Regions from separate parts of the Paenibacillus sp. SEL1 genome, predicted to be linked through region 1. Evidence: riboswitches for the same ligand, from Rfam matches in the RefSeq annotation. Region 1 holds a riboswitch; the other holds the start of a gene.
The links. A riboswitch is a leader RNA that binds a small molecule or an ion and turns the genes downstream of it on or off. The one in region 1 is predicted to bind FMN.
Positions count from the first base shown of each region.

Region 2: linked by a shared signal. The riboswitch ahead of ribE (riboflavin synthase) and the one ahead of ACYCSE_RS15550 (DMT family transporter) in region 1 are both predicted to bind FMN.

Region 1 covers NZ_CM137723.1:3,417,051-3,422,361, reverse strand. Annotated here, with positions in the region: gene ACYCSE_RS15565 (sensor histidine kinase) at 1-401, shown strand, start outside; gene ACYCSE_RS15560 (ABC transporter ATP-binding protein) at 529-1,452, shown strand; gene ACYCSE_RS15555 (hypothetical protein) at 1,445-2,140, shown strand; FMN riboswitch at 2,262-2,406, shown strand; gene ACYCSE_RS15550 (DMT family transporter) at 2,579-3,526, shown strand; gene ACYCSE_RS15545 (methyl-accepting chemotaxis protein) at 3,768-5,311, shown strand, end outside.
Region 2 covers NZ_CM137723.1:5,440,801-5,446,111, reverse strand. Annotated here, with positions in the region: gene ACYCSE_RS24970 (2-oxoacid:acceptor oxidoreductase family protein) at 1-587, shown strand, start outside; gene ACYCSE_RS24965 (thiamine pyrophosphate-dependent enzyme) at 587-2,875, shown strand; gene ACYCSE_RS24960 (IDEAL domain-containing protein) at 3,095-3,562, shown strand; FMN riboswitch at 3,631-3,804, shown strand; gene ribE (riboflavin synthase) at 4,135-4,800, shown strand; gene ribB (3,4-dihydroxy-2-butanone-4-phosphate synthase) at 4,861-5,311, shown strand, end outside.

The DNA of each region.
Region 1 (5,311 bases):
CCGCACAGGGATTTACTGTGCATATTGAGATCCCGGAGCACCCCATTCATGCCTTGGGGAACGAAGGAGCGATTGGGCGGGTGCTGAACAATCTGATCTCGAATGCCATTCGTTATGGGGCAGATGGACGGACGCTGGGTCTGGTTCTATTGGAACAGCAGGATACAGTGCGTATAGAGGTATGGGATCGTGGCAAAGGCATACAGGAATCTGAGCAAGATAAAGTTTTTGAACGCATGTACACACTGGAGGACTCCCGTAATAAGGCGGTACAAGGCAGTGGATTGGGCCTTACGATTGCCAAACGCCTGGTTGAAACGATGAACGGAGAAATTCAATTGACTAGTAGACCTTATGAGCGGACAGTCTTCTCTTTTACATTGAAGAAAATCAACTATTAATCGAACTAAGCATTTTGCATAATTCGATTTGTGCTCAACTTAATAAATTTGTAAGAATCACGAAAGAAAAATGAACATTTCGCCCTTTATCCTTGAATTATCAGCAGTATACGAAGGGAGAACACCCATGACTTACGTAATACGTACACATCAGTTGACCAAGGCCCTGAAGGGCAATGAAATTGTAGCGGGAGTCAGTATGAATGTGCGCAAGGGAGAAACCTATGGCTTTCTCGGCCCTAACGGGGCAGGCAAGACAACGATGATGAAAATGATTACGAATTTACTCAAGCCGACTTCGGGTGAAATTGAATTATTCGGTGAGAAATTAACACCAAAATCGTATCATCTGCTTGGACGGATGGGTTCGATTATTGAATACCCGATTTTTTATGACAGACTGACGGCACAGCAAAATCTCGAACTTCATTGTGAATACATGGGCTACTATAATAAGCAGGCTGTTCGGGATGCCCTGGAATTAGTGAATTTGCGAAATGCGGATGACAAGCCGGTAAAGGATTTTTCGCTGGGAATGAAGCAACGTCTTGGGATTGCCCGCGCTATTGCGACTAAGCCAGAGCTACTCATTTTGGATGAACCCATTAATGGTCTGGACCCCGTGGGAATCAAGGAAATCCGCCAATTATTCCACATGCTATGCAAGGAATATGGGATGACTCTGCTCGTGTCCAGTCATATTTTAGCGGAAATAGAGCAGATTGCGGATACGGTAGGCGTGATTAATCACGGACGACTGATTGAGGAAGTATCGATGGAGCAGGTGCGGGAAACCAATACGGAATATATCGAATTTACGACCAACGATTGTAAAAAAGCGACCTATGTCCTCTCCCATCATCTGAATCTGAATAATATAAGAGTACTAAATGAACAGAGTATACGTATTTACGATTCAAATGTACCGCAGAAACAAATTACGAAAACGCTCATTTTAAACGATATAGAGGTGGATGCCATTCATCAGAAAAGCAGCACGCTGGAAGACTACTTTTTGCGCCTGTTAAACGGAGGTGATCTCCATGCTTAAATTGATGCAGTTGGAGCTGAAAAAATTTCATCTCGCGGGTTATATCCGATCAGCACTGATTGCCAATGCATGCATTCTTGGGCTGCTCTGTATTATCGCGCTGGACAGTCAAAGTGAAGGAATACCCGAATTCACACAGTACACTCAACTCTTGGATCTAATAGACAATTTTGTGAGAGCAACATTTATTGTATTTTCCTCCGTTTTGCTATGCCGCTTTATCGTCGGAGAATTTAAATCCAAATCGATTACGATCTTGTTCATGTATCCGATTCACCGTCAAAAGCTGATGATCGCCAAGCTCTTGGTTGTGCTGCTGTTTACGTTCTTGTCTATTATTATTTCGGAAATAATCATTACGGCTGCTATTCATCTGCTCAACCAGTTTGTCTTGATTGTACCGGATAACCTTACTCTTTCCATACTGGGCCAACAATCAGCACGGACGCTGATCAATGCCGTTGCTGCCAGCTTTATGGGATTGGTTCCGCTGTATATGGGGATGCGGAGATACTCTGTACCCACCACCATTGTGACCTCAATCCTGATTGTAGCATTGCTTTTCTCCAATAATAACGGCGCTACACTTAGCTCCATAGCCCCCGTGCAAATTGGCTTCTCTCTACTAGGAATGCTTGTGGCTTATGCGGCGATTCGACGTATTGAGTATAAGGATATTACCTCGTAATATGTAATTTCGTAGAGCGCTTTCAAAAAAAAGATGAAAATCATTGTTAGATATACACACATTTTTCACTGGACTTCATTCTAAAACAGGTATATCCTATAGGAGAAATTAAAAACGGAATAAGGATCTTCGGGGTAGGGTGAGATTCCCAACCGGCGGTATGGCTCATGGAGCTAAGCCCGCGACTCTGTATCTGGCAACAGGATACGGACTGATTTGGTGAGATGCCAAAGCCGACGGTAAAGTCCGGATGGAAGAAGATCGAAATATCAACATGCCGCGAAGTGGATGAATACTGCGTTATTAGTTTTGCAGCAACTTCATTTAACTTGCATAAAGCGGCAAGTTTATTTGATCAACCCCCGTCTTGCATGGCCTTTCGCCATGGACGGGGGTTTTTGTGCCACCGGTCCTGTATTCGCAAGGAGCTAATTGAGTATGAGTCAATCTTCTACTGTACTAACATCCAAAGGTTTTGATCGTAGCTCCCACATGAAAAGCGGTTTTTGGCTGGTCGCAATTGGAGCAGCCTTGTGGGGCGCAGACCCGCTTTTTCGTATTATTTTGCTAAAGTCATTTACTTCAACACAAATTGTACTTATGGAGCATGTGCTGCTTTTCCTCGCTCTGACACCGATGCTGTGGAAGCATCGTGAGGAACTCAAAGCGGTACGGCTTCGTCAAGTTTTCGCTATTTTATTCGTCTCGTGGGGCGGCTCGGCTCTGGCCAGCGTGATTTTCACTATGGCACTCAGCAATGGTGATTTGAATGCTGTACTCTTACTCCAGAAGCTTCAACCCTTGGTCGCTATTGTTCTAGCCCGTATTATTTTGAAGGAAATGTTGCCGCGTCATTTTGGATTATTAATTGTTGTCGCTCTGTTCGGGACGTATCTTCTGACCTTCGGTTGGTCGCTCCCCTTCGGACATGTTCGTGATTTTGTTCAGGTTGGTAGTCTGCTTGCACTCGGTGCAGCAGTGCTGTGGGGCGGTTCGACAGTCATGGGAAGTTACTTGCTTCGTTCAATGAAATATGAAACAGTAACCTCCCTCCGCTTCATGGTGGCGCTCCCTCTGCTGATTGTCCTCACCTCTGTAGAGCATGCGCCATGGAATATGCCTGCCGGTACATGGGCGGGCGCAGCTGTGATTATCAATCTGCTATTGCAGGCATTGCTTCCGGGTCTTCTCAGCTTGCTGCTGTATTACAAAGGCTTAAGTACGACCAAAGCGTCTTATGCTACGATGGCAGAACTGAGCTTTCCCATGGTTGGTGTCGTGATTAACTGGATCGCCTTTCAGCAAATTGTCACTGTAGCACAATTGACTGGTTTTATGCTCATCTGGATTACGCTCTTTATGATTTCACGTCAGCAAAAAAATTAACAGTTCAACGTCCCTTTCATGACTCACCCAAGCCAAATCGTGAAGATGCTTTTGCATCTCCGATTTGGCTTTTTTATGTATTCGTATTCATATAAAATATAGTGCTTTAGACTTATCTTTCAGAAAAAGTGTCTAAAACATGTAATTATTCTTCGTTTCTCAAAGATTACATCTATAAAATTAGTCGGTTTCTGTCGAATAAAAGAATGTAGTGATCATCAGACACAGAGGAGCAAGAGCTATGACTAAAACAAAACAAACAGTTCCGTGGTGGAACAGGTTTCTCAAGCAGTTTTATTTAATGAGGACAAGATTAATAATATCTTTTTTGGCTGTGTTATTGATTCCGAGCGTACTTATCGGGTACTTTTCCTATCAGGGGGCTACAACACAACTCAGTCAGCAAATGGGCGGTTCCGTATACACGAATCTGTATCTGATCCGGAGCAATGTCAATCAGTATGTAGCGCCTATTATGAAAGACCTGGATGTGCTTACCACTGAAATCAATTCTGATTCCATTGGTACCAACCAAGAGGCCCTTCAGAAAAAGTTGGATGTTATCGTCAAGGCTCATCCCGAGCTAGATGCCGCGCTTCTCGGCAATGCGAAAGGGCAATACATACGTTCGCCGAAAAAACAGGAGGCCGATTATGACCCCCGGGAGAGAAAATGGTACAAAAATGCGATGCTGGAAAAGGGCAAAGTATTCGTCGGTGTTCCAGTTGCCAGCGTCACGACAGGGAATTTAGTCGTTAATATATCGGGAACGCTGGAGGACGGTGAAGGAGCTATTGCATTGGCTTTGAATCTGGATAAGATGGGTGAAAGTCTGCAGTCTGTTAAGATTGGTGAACGCGGAGGACTCATTATTGTTGATTCTGAACATAAAGTTGTATCTGGGACTGGAACAGCCTTTAACAAGACAGGCAAAAAACCGGCTGACGCCATAGAGGGACTTCCCGAAGTGGCGACAACCGTCGAAAATGATACTCCTTCCATGTCGCAAATTCAATTTATGAATCGAGATATGCTGGCCTTTACACTTAAGGACCCTCTCACCGGATGGAGCATTGTCGCACTGTCGGATCTGGAGGATTACAGTGATGCAGCCCAACCGATTCTGAAGCAAAGCCTAATTGTGATTGTCATTTCCATACTTGCCGCTGCGATCATCATTGTGCTTATGGTCCGCTCGTTCTTAATTCCGCTGCGCAAGCTGCAGGCAGGAACACGCATCGTCCGTGACGGAAATCTGACCGAACGTGTTAACCTATCCAGCAAGGATGAGTTCGGCGAACTGGCACAGAATTTTGACCAGATGACTCATTCCTTGCATACGATGGTTTCCGAGGTCAATCAAACGTCCTCCCGACTTGCTTCCTCTTCTCTGATGATCAAGGAAAGCACAGAGCAAACGACGGAGTCCGTACAACACGTAGCGGAAACGGTTATGGAATCCGCAGAAAATGCAGCCACCAGCGCCGAGGCATCCGAACAAACCGCTAATGCCGTTGAAGAAATGGCCAAGGGTGTCAGCACCATTGCCGAATCAGCAAGCTCCATCGTGGATTCAGCAGGACAAACCGAGCATGATGTAGCTCAAGGCAGTCAAATGATCAGCCATGTGCGGACACAAATGGACCGTATTCTGGAAGCTGTAAGCCAAACGGCTAGCCTGATGGATGAGCTATCCCAGCTCTCAGACGATGCGAAGCAGATGAATACAGCTATTGCCGCCATTGCCAAGCAAACCAATTTGTTGTCTCTGAACGCGTCTATTGA
Region 2 (5,311 bases), 2.0 Mb from region 1:
CCAAACTAAATACGTCCATGCTCGGTGCCTTGTTCCGTGTCTGTGATTTCCTGGACCCGGAAGCGATGAGATCGGTTATACGCAGTACCTTTGAAAAGAAAAATCCGCTGTTAGTGGAACCTAATCTCCGTACGTTTAACCGTGGTTATGAGGAGATGGAACTGCACGAATATCCAGTTACTGATGACGCAGAGGATCGGGTTTTTGAACGTCCGCAGCCATTGATGGGATACGAAACGCAACTACTGGGGGGCGTTATTGCAACTCAGGGAAACAGCATGACGAGAGATGTTAGTGGTTCACGTCAGGGGTATGTGCCTGAATATGAAGCTGATAAATGTACCCACTGTGCCAAGTGTGATTCGATTTGCCCCGATTACTGTTTTGTATGGGAAGAGCAAGCTGACAAACGCGGAAGAATGATGCCATTTTTGCAAGGGATTGATTACCAGTATTGCAAAGGATGTCTGAAATGTGTAGATATTTGCCCATCGGGGGCATTAAGCTCGCGCCGTGAGCAATGGGGATGGGCGGAACAGAATCGAGTTGCCCACCAATTTCCGGTATATGAAGGAGGGCGTGCGTAATGGCAAAACTAGAGGAAGAACTCAAACAGACAGGCGCCGCGCAAGTGACAACGTTCGAATCCGGTAATGAAATGGCAGCTACAGCGGCTGCGCAGATTAATTATCATATGATGGGATATTTCCCGATTACTCCATCTACTGAGGTAGCGCAGTATTTGGATCAGATGAGAACGAGAGGTCAGCATAATATTAAGCTGGTTGCAGCAGACGGAGAACACGGATCGGCAGGGATTTGTTATGGAGCTGCCGCAGCGGGAGCGAGGGTTGTGAACGCCACTAGTTCGCAAGGTTTCCTGTACATGCTGGAGCAGTTACCTGTTCAGTCAGGTACCCGTTTTCCAATGGTTATGAATCTGGTGACACGAGCTGTCAGTGGTCCCCTGGATATTCGCGGGGATCATTCGGACCTGTACTATGGTTTGAATACAGGCTGGGTCATTTTGACGGCAAGTACACCACAGGCTGTGTATGATATGAACATCATGGCACTAAAAATCGCAGAGCATAGCGATGTTCGGCTACCTGTAATGGTTGCATATGACGGTTTTTATACGTCCCATCAAAAACGTAAAGTGCAATATTTTGCAGATGCTGAGACCGTGCGCGGTTTTGTAGGTCCTAACCCGAACTTAAATTATCCGAATATTACTGATTTTGATCATCCTGTTACCGTAGGTGCGCATATGAACGGTGATGACCTGACGAATAATCATGTTCAGCTGTCCGAAGCACTGAAGCTGTCAGAAGGAGTATATGAGCAGGTAGCAGCAGAATATGCCGCTTTATCCGGTCGGGAATACCCGATTTTAGATCTGTATCAAATGGAGGATGCTGAGGTCGCGGTATTCCTGTTGAATTCGGCGGCTGAATCGGCTAAGGATGTGGCGGATCAACTCCGTGCGCGCGGGATTAAAGCTGGTGTGATACGTCCGAATATCATCCGACCGTTCCCAGCCGCACAACTGCGGGAAGCCTTACGTGATGTCAAGGCGCTGCTGGTAGGTGAACGTGCAGACTCGTATGGGGCAGACGGCGGGAATTTAACGCATGAAATTAAGGCGGCCTTGCAGGAGGACCCACTGAATCGGACACTCGTGTTGAGCCGTATCTTTGGCTTGGGCGGCAAGGATTTTTATGCGGAAGATGCAGAGGCGTTCTTCCAGCTTGCGATTGAGGCGGCAGAGGCCGGACGAGCGGAGAAGCCCTTTGATTATTACGGTATTAATCCGGGTTCACCGGACAAGGTGATGCCGCAAGTTATGCAGCCGCCACGTGGCAATGCATACCGTACGGGCCTGATTCAGGTTACGCCGGACGAGGCGACCGGGAAGCTCAAAGTCAAGGTGCCACCCCTGCGGTCGTTGACAACCAAACCACGCCGTCTTACACCAGGTCACGGGGCTTGCCCAGGATGTGGGGCATTGTCTGCGCTGGAACTGTTTTTCAAAGGTATTGAAGGGGATATTGTCGTGTTGTTCCAGACAGGCTGCGTTTATGTGACGACGACAGGGTATCCATATACATCACACAAACAACCGATGATCCACAATCTTTTTCAAAACGGGGCCGCTACACTTTCAGGAGCGCTGGAAGCTTATATGGAAATGAAGCACCGTAATGAAATTGAAATGTCGGACGATCCGACCTTTATCATGATCAGTGGTGACGGTGGGATGGATATAGGTATGGGTTCTGCGATTGGTGCGGCTCTGCGTAATCATAAGCTGATCATGCTGGAATATGATAACGAAGGGTACATGAATACAGGTTCACAGCAATCATACTCCACTCCGGTTGGTCACATGACCAGTACGTCGGGTGTAGGGAAAATGCAAAAAGGAAAGCAAGGACATCACAAGGATACCGTGCAAATCATGGCTGCTTGTAACATTCCGTATGCTTTTACAGCAGCTGAAAGTCATCCGCAGGATATGCTGCGCAAAGCAGCCAAGGCTCAATGGTATGCGAACAACGTGGGTACGGCCTATGGTAAGATCCTGTGCGCCTGCCCGCTGAATTGGAAATCCGAAGACAGACTGGGCACCAGCATTGTGGGCGCTGCAGTCGAGTCTTGTTTCTTTCCTTTGTACGAAATAGAGCAAGGCAGTACGACGATTACGTACAATCCGGAAGACAAGGGAAAACGGATTCCAGCTGCTGAATGGTTGAAATTAATGGGTAAAACGAAGCATCTTCTCAAGGAGGAGGCTACGCTGGCTACCTTTGAGCAGGAGATTGAGCGTCGCTGGACTATCCTGAAAAAGAAACATGAAATTTCAGAGCTATAATTACGTTTTTTGCATAATCATCGATTAACATTGTTAGCCGCTGTTACTGTAGTGGTTCAATCAAGATTCTTTGCGTTTATTGCGCAAAGAATCTTTTTTGTCGTTTATGGGTTGAAGCATAAAAAAACAGGTAATGATTTCCGATATAGGAGTGGAGGCCTATAAGAGGCACGTTAAAAAGTTTTCTTCTGAATTTTAAGATGCAATGAGGTGCAGGTAATGATTAAGCTGAATACAGTTGAAATAATCGAAATTATAAAGAAGCAGATCCCTAAGGTTATGAACATCCAGCCAGTGGAGCTAAAGTTCACGGATGATTTTGGACGGGCATCGTTGGCAGCGACAGAACACAAATTCACGCTGACGAACCAGCATTATTCTGCCAAGGTGATGGATTGCGTGTTAGAAACACAGGTACGCCCCATTTTAATGTGCGAAATTATTTATTTTCTGAAATGCGAGTTTATTGACGGACATGTTGATGTGCGACTGGATTATGAAGCAAGTTCTGAGGAAGGACGGGGACCGGTTGCTTCAGCCGTAATTACCTTTGATCATGCAACAGAGTTGGGAGTCGAGGAACTGGCTGATCTGATTGACTTGGCGCTTCATATGAATGATAAAACCTGGTTTGAAGAACTCTCCAGCCAATATGTCAAAACCAAAGCAGGAGCTTCTATTAGATAACTTGCTTTTTTTAGAAGTCGGTGCTAATATACGTAACAAGTTTAATGTTAATTCAATTAAATAAGAGCAAGATCCTTCGGGGCGGGGCGAAATTCCCCACCGGCGGTGATGACATGTTTGTGGACCGTTTTTGTGAGAAACAGCATGGCTTAGTCCGTGACCCGGATGCTGAATGATCGGCAGAAGGTGGACCTGGTGCAAATCCGGGACCGACAGTATAGTCTGGATGGGAGAAGGATACGAAGCGCATGTGCATGACGTGACATGTGCCGATTTTTAGCATACCCAATTGTGCGTACGGCTTATTTCGTTGTAGGACAGCATCGGGCGATAGCTTGCTTAAGCTTTCTTTTTGATGGTGTTCAGAGCGTATTTGGTTGTATCCTCAGTCATGCTTTCTATTGGCAAACCTATGATTTCATGTCGTCTTAAGATGCATATGAACTGCGCTTGTATACTACAAATGTGACTCTCATCACCCCCATGACGGATTGAATCCGAACTGGGGGTTTTTTGCGCTTATAGCTGATGAATTAGGGATAAACTGAAATGTAGTGGAAAGGAGTGAAGGCATGTTTACCGGATTGGTCGAGGAAGTGGGTCGCATTCAAACTATTTCCAAAAGCGGTGAAGCGATGGTGCTGGGGATTTCGGGTTCCGTGGTGTTGGGCGATTTGAAAATAGGAGACAGTGTCTCAGTGAATGGCGTTTGCCTGACGGCGATACAGATCGGTACGAAAGACTTTAAGGTTGATGTGATGCCGGAAACCTTTCGCAGCAGTAATCTGAAAGAGTTGAGATCAGGCAGCCGAGTCAACCTGGAGCGAGCGATGGCGGCGAGCGGAAGGTTCGGAGGACATATCGTGCAAGGACATGTGGACGGGACGGGAACGATTCGCGGGGTAACATCAGATCAGAATGCAGTTGTGTTCGAAATTGAGCCTAAAAATAAAACATTATTTAAATATATTCTTCTCAAAGGGTCAATCACAATTGATGGTATCAGCCTCACAGTCGCACAGCGTACGAGAGATACCTTTGCCGTATCCATTATTCCCCACACCTTATCCGAAACGGCCTTACAAGCCAAACGTGAGGGAGATACCGTCAATATCGAATGCGATATTTTGGGCAAATATGTAGAACAGCTTTTAAATTACAGAGGTGCAGCGGAGGCGGAGAGAGTAGAAGAAGCTCCTCTCAGTTTGGACTATTTGGCGAAACACGGCTTTGCCTGATATTGAAGGGTAAGCTTGTTTAGGAGCATTCGTGGCACAAGACATAAGGAGGAAAGTGTTATGGATAGAGGTAGCCAAACAAGTGCAATGGCAAACGTCATAGAGCATGGCGAGTTGGAACATGACGAAGAGATTCGTTTGGATTCCATCGAAGAAGCGTTGGAGGACTTAAAAAACGGTAAAGTTGTTATTGTAGTGGATGATGAACAGCGCGAAAATGAAGGCGATTTTATCGCTTTGGCTGAAAAAGCGTCGCCTGAGGTCATTAATTTCATGATTACAGAAGGTCGCGGGTTGGTCTGTGTGCCAATCACACGACAAAGAGCCGAGGCCTTGGAATTGCATCCTATGGTAGAGCAAAATACAGATTTCCACGGTACTGCCTTTACGGTATCGGTAGATCATATGGAGACAACAACGGGTATTTCAGCGGCCGAGCGCTCCTTGACTGTACGCGCCTTGGCAGACGAAGCGGTCACAGGAAGTGATTTCCGTAAGCCTGGTCACATGT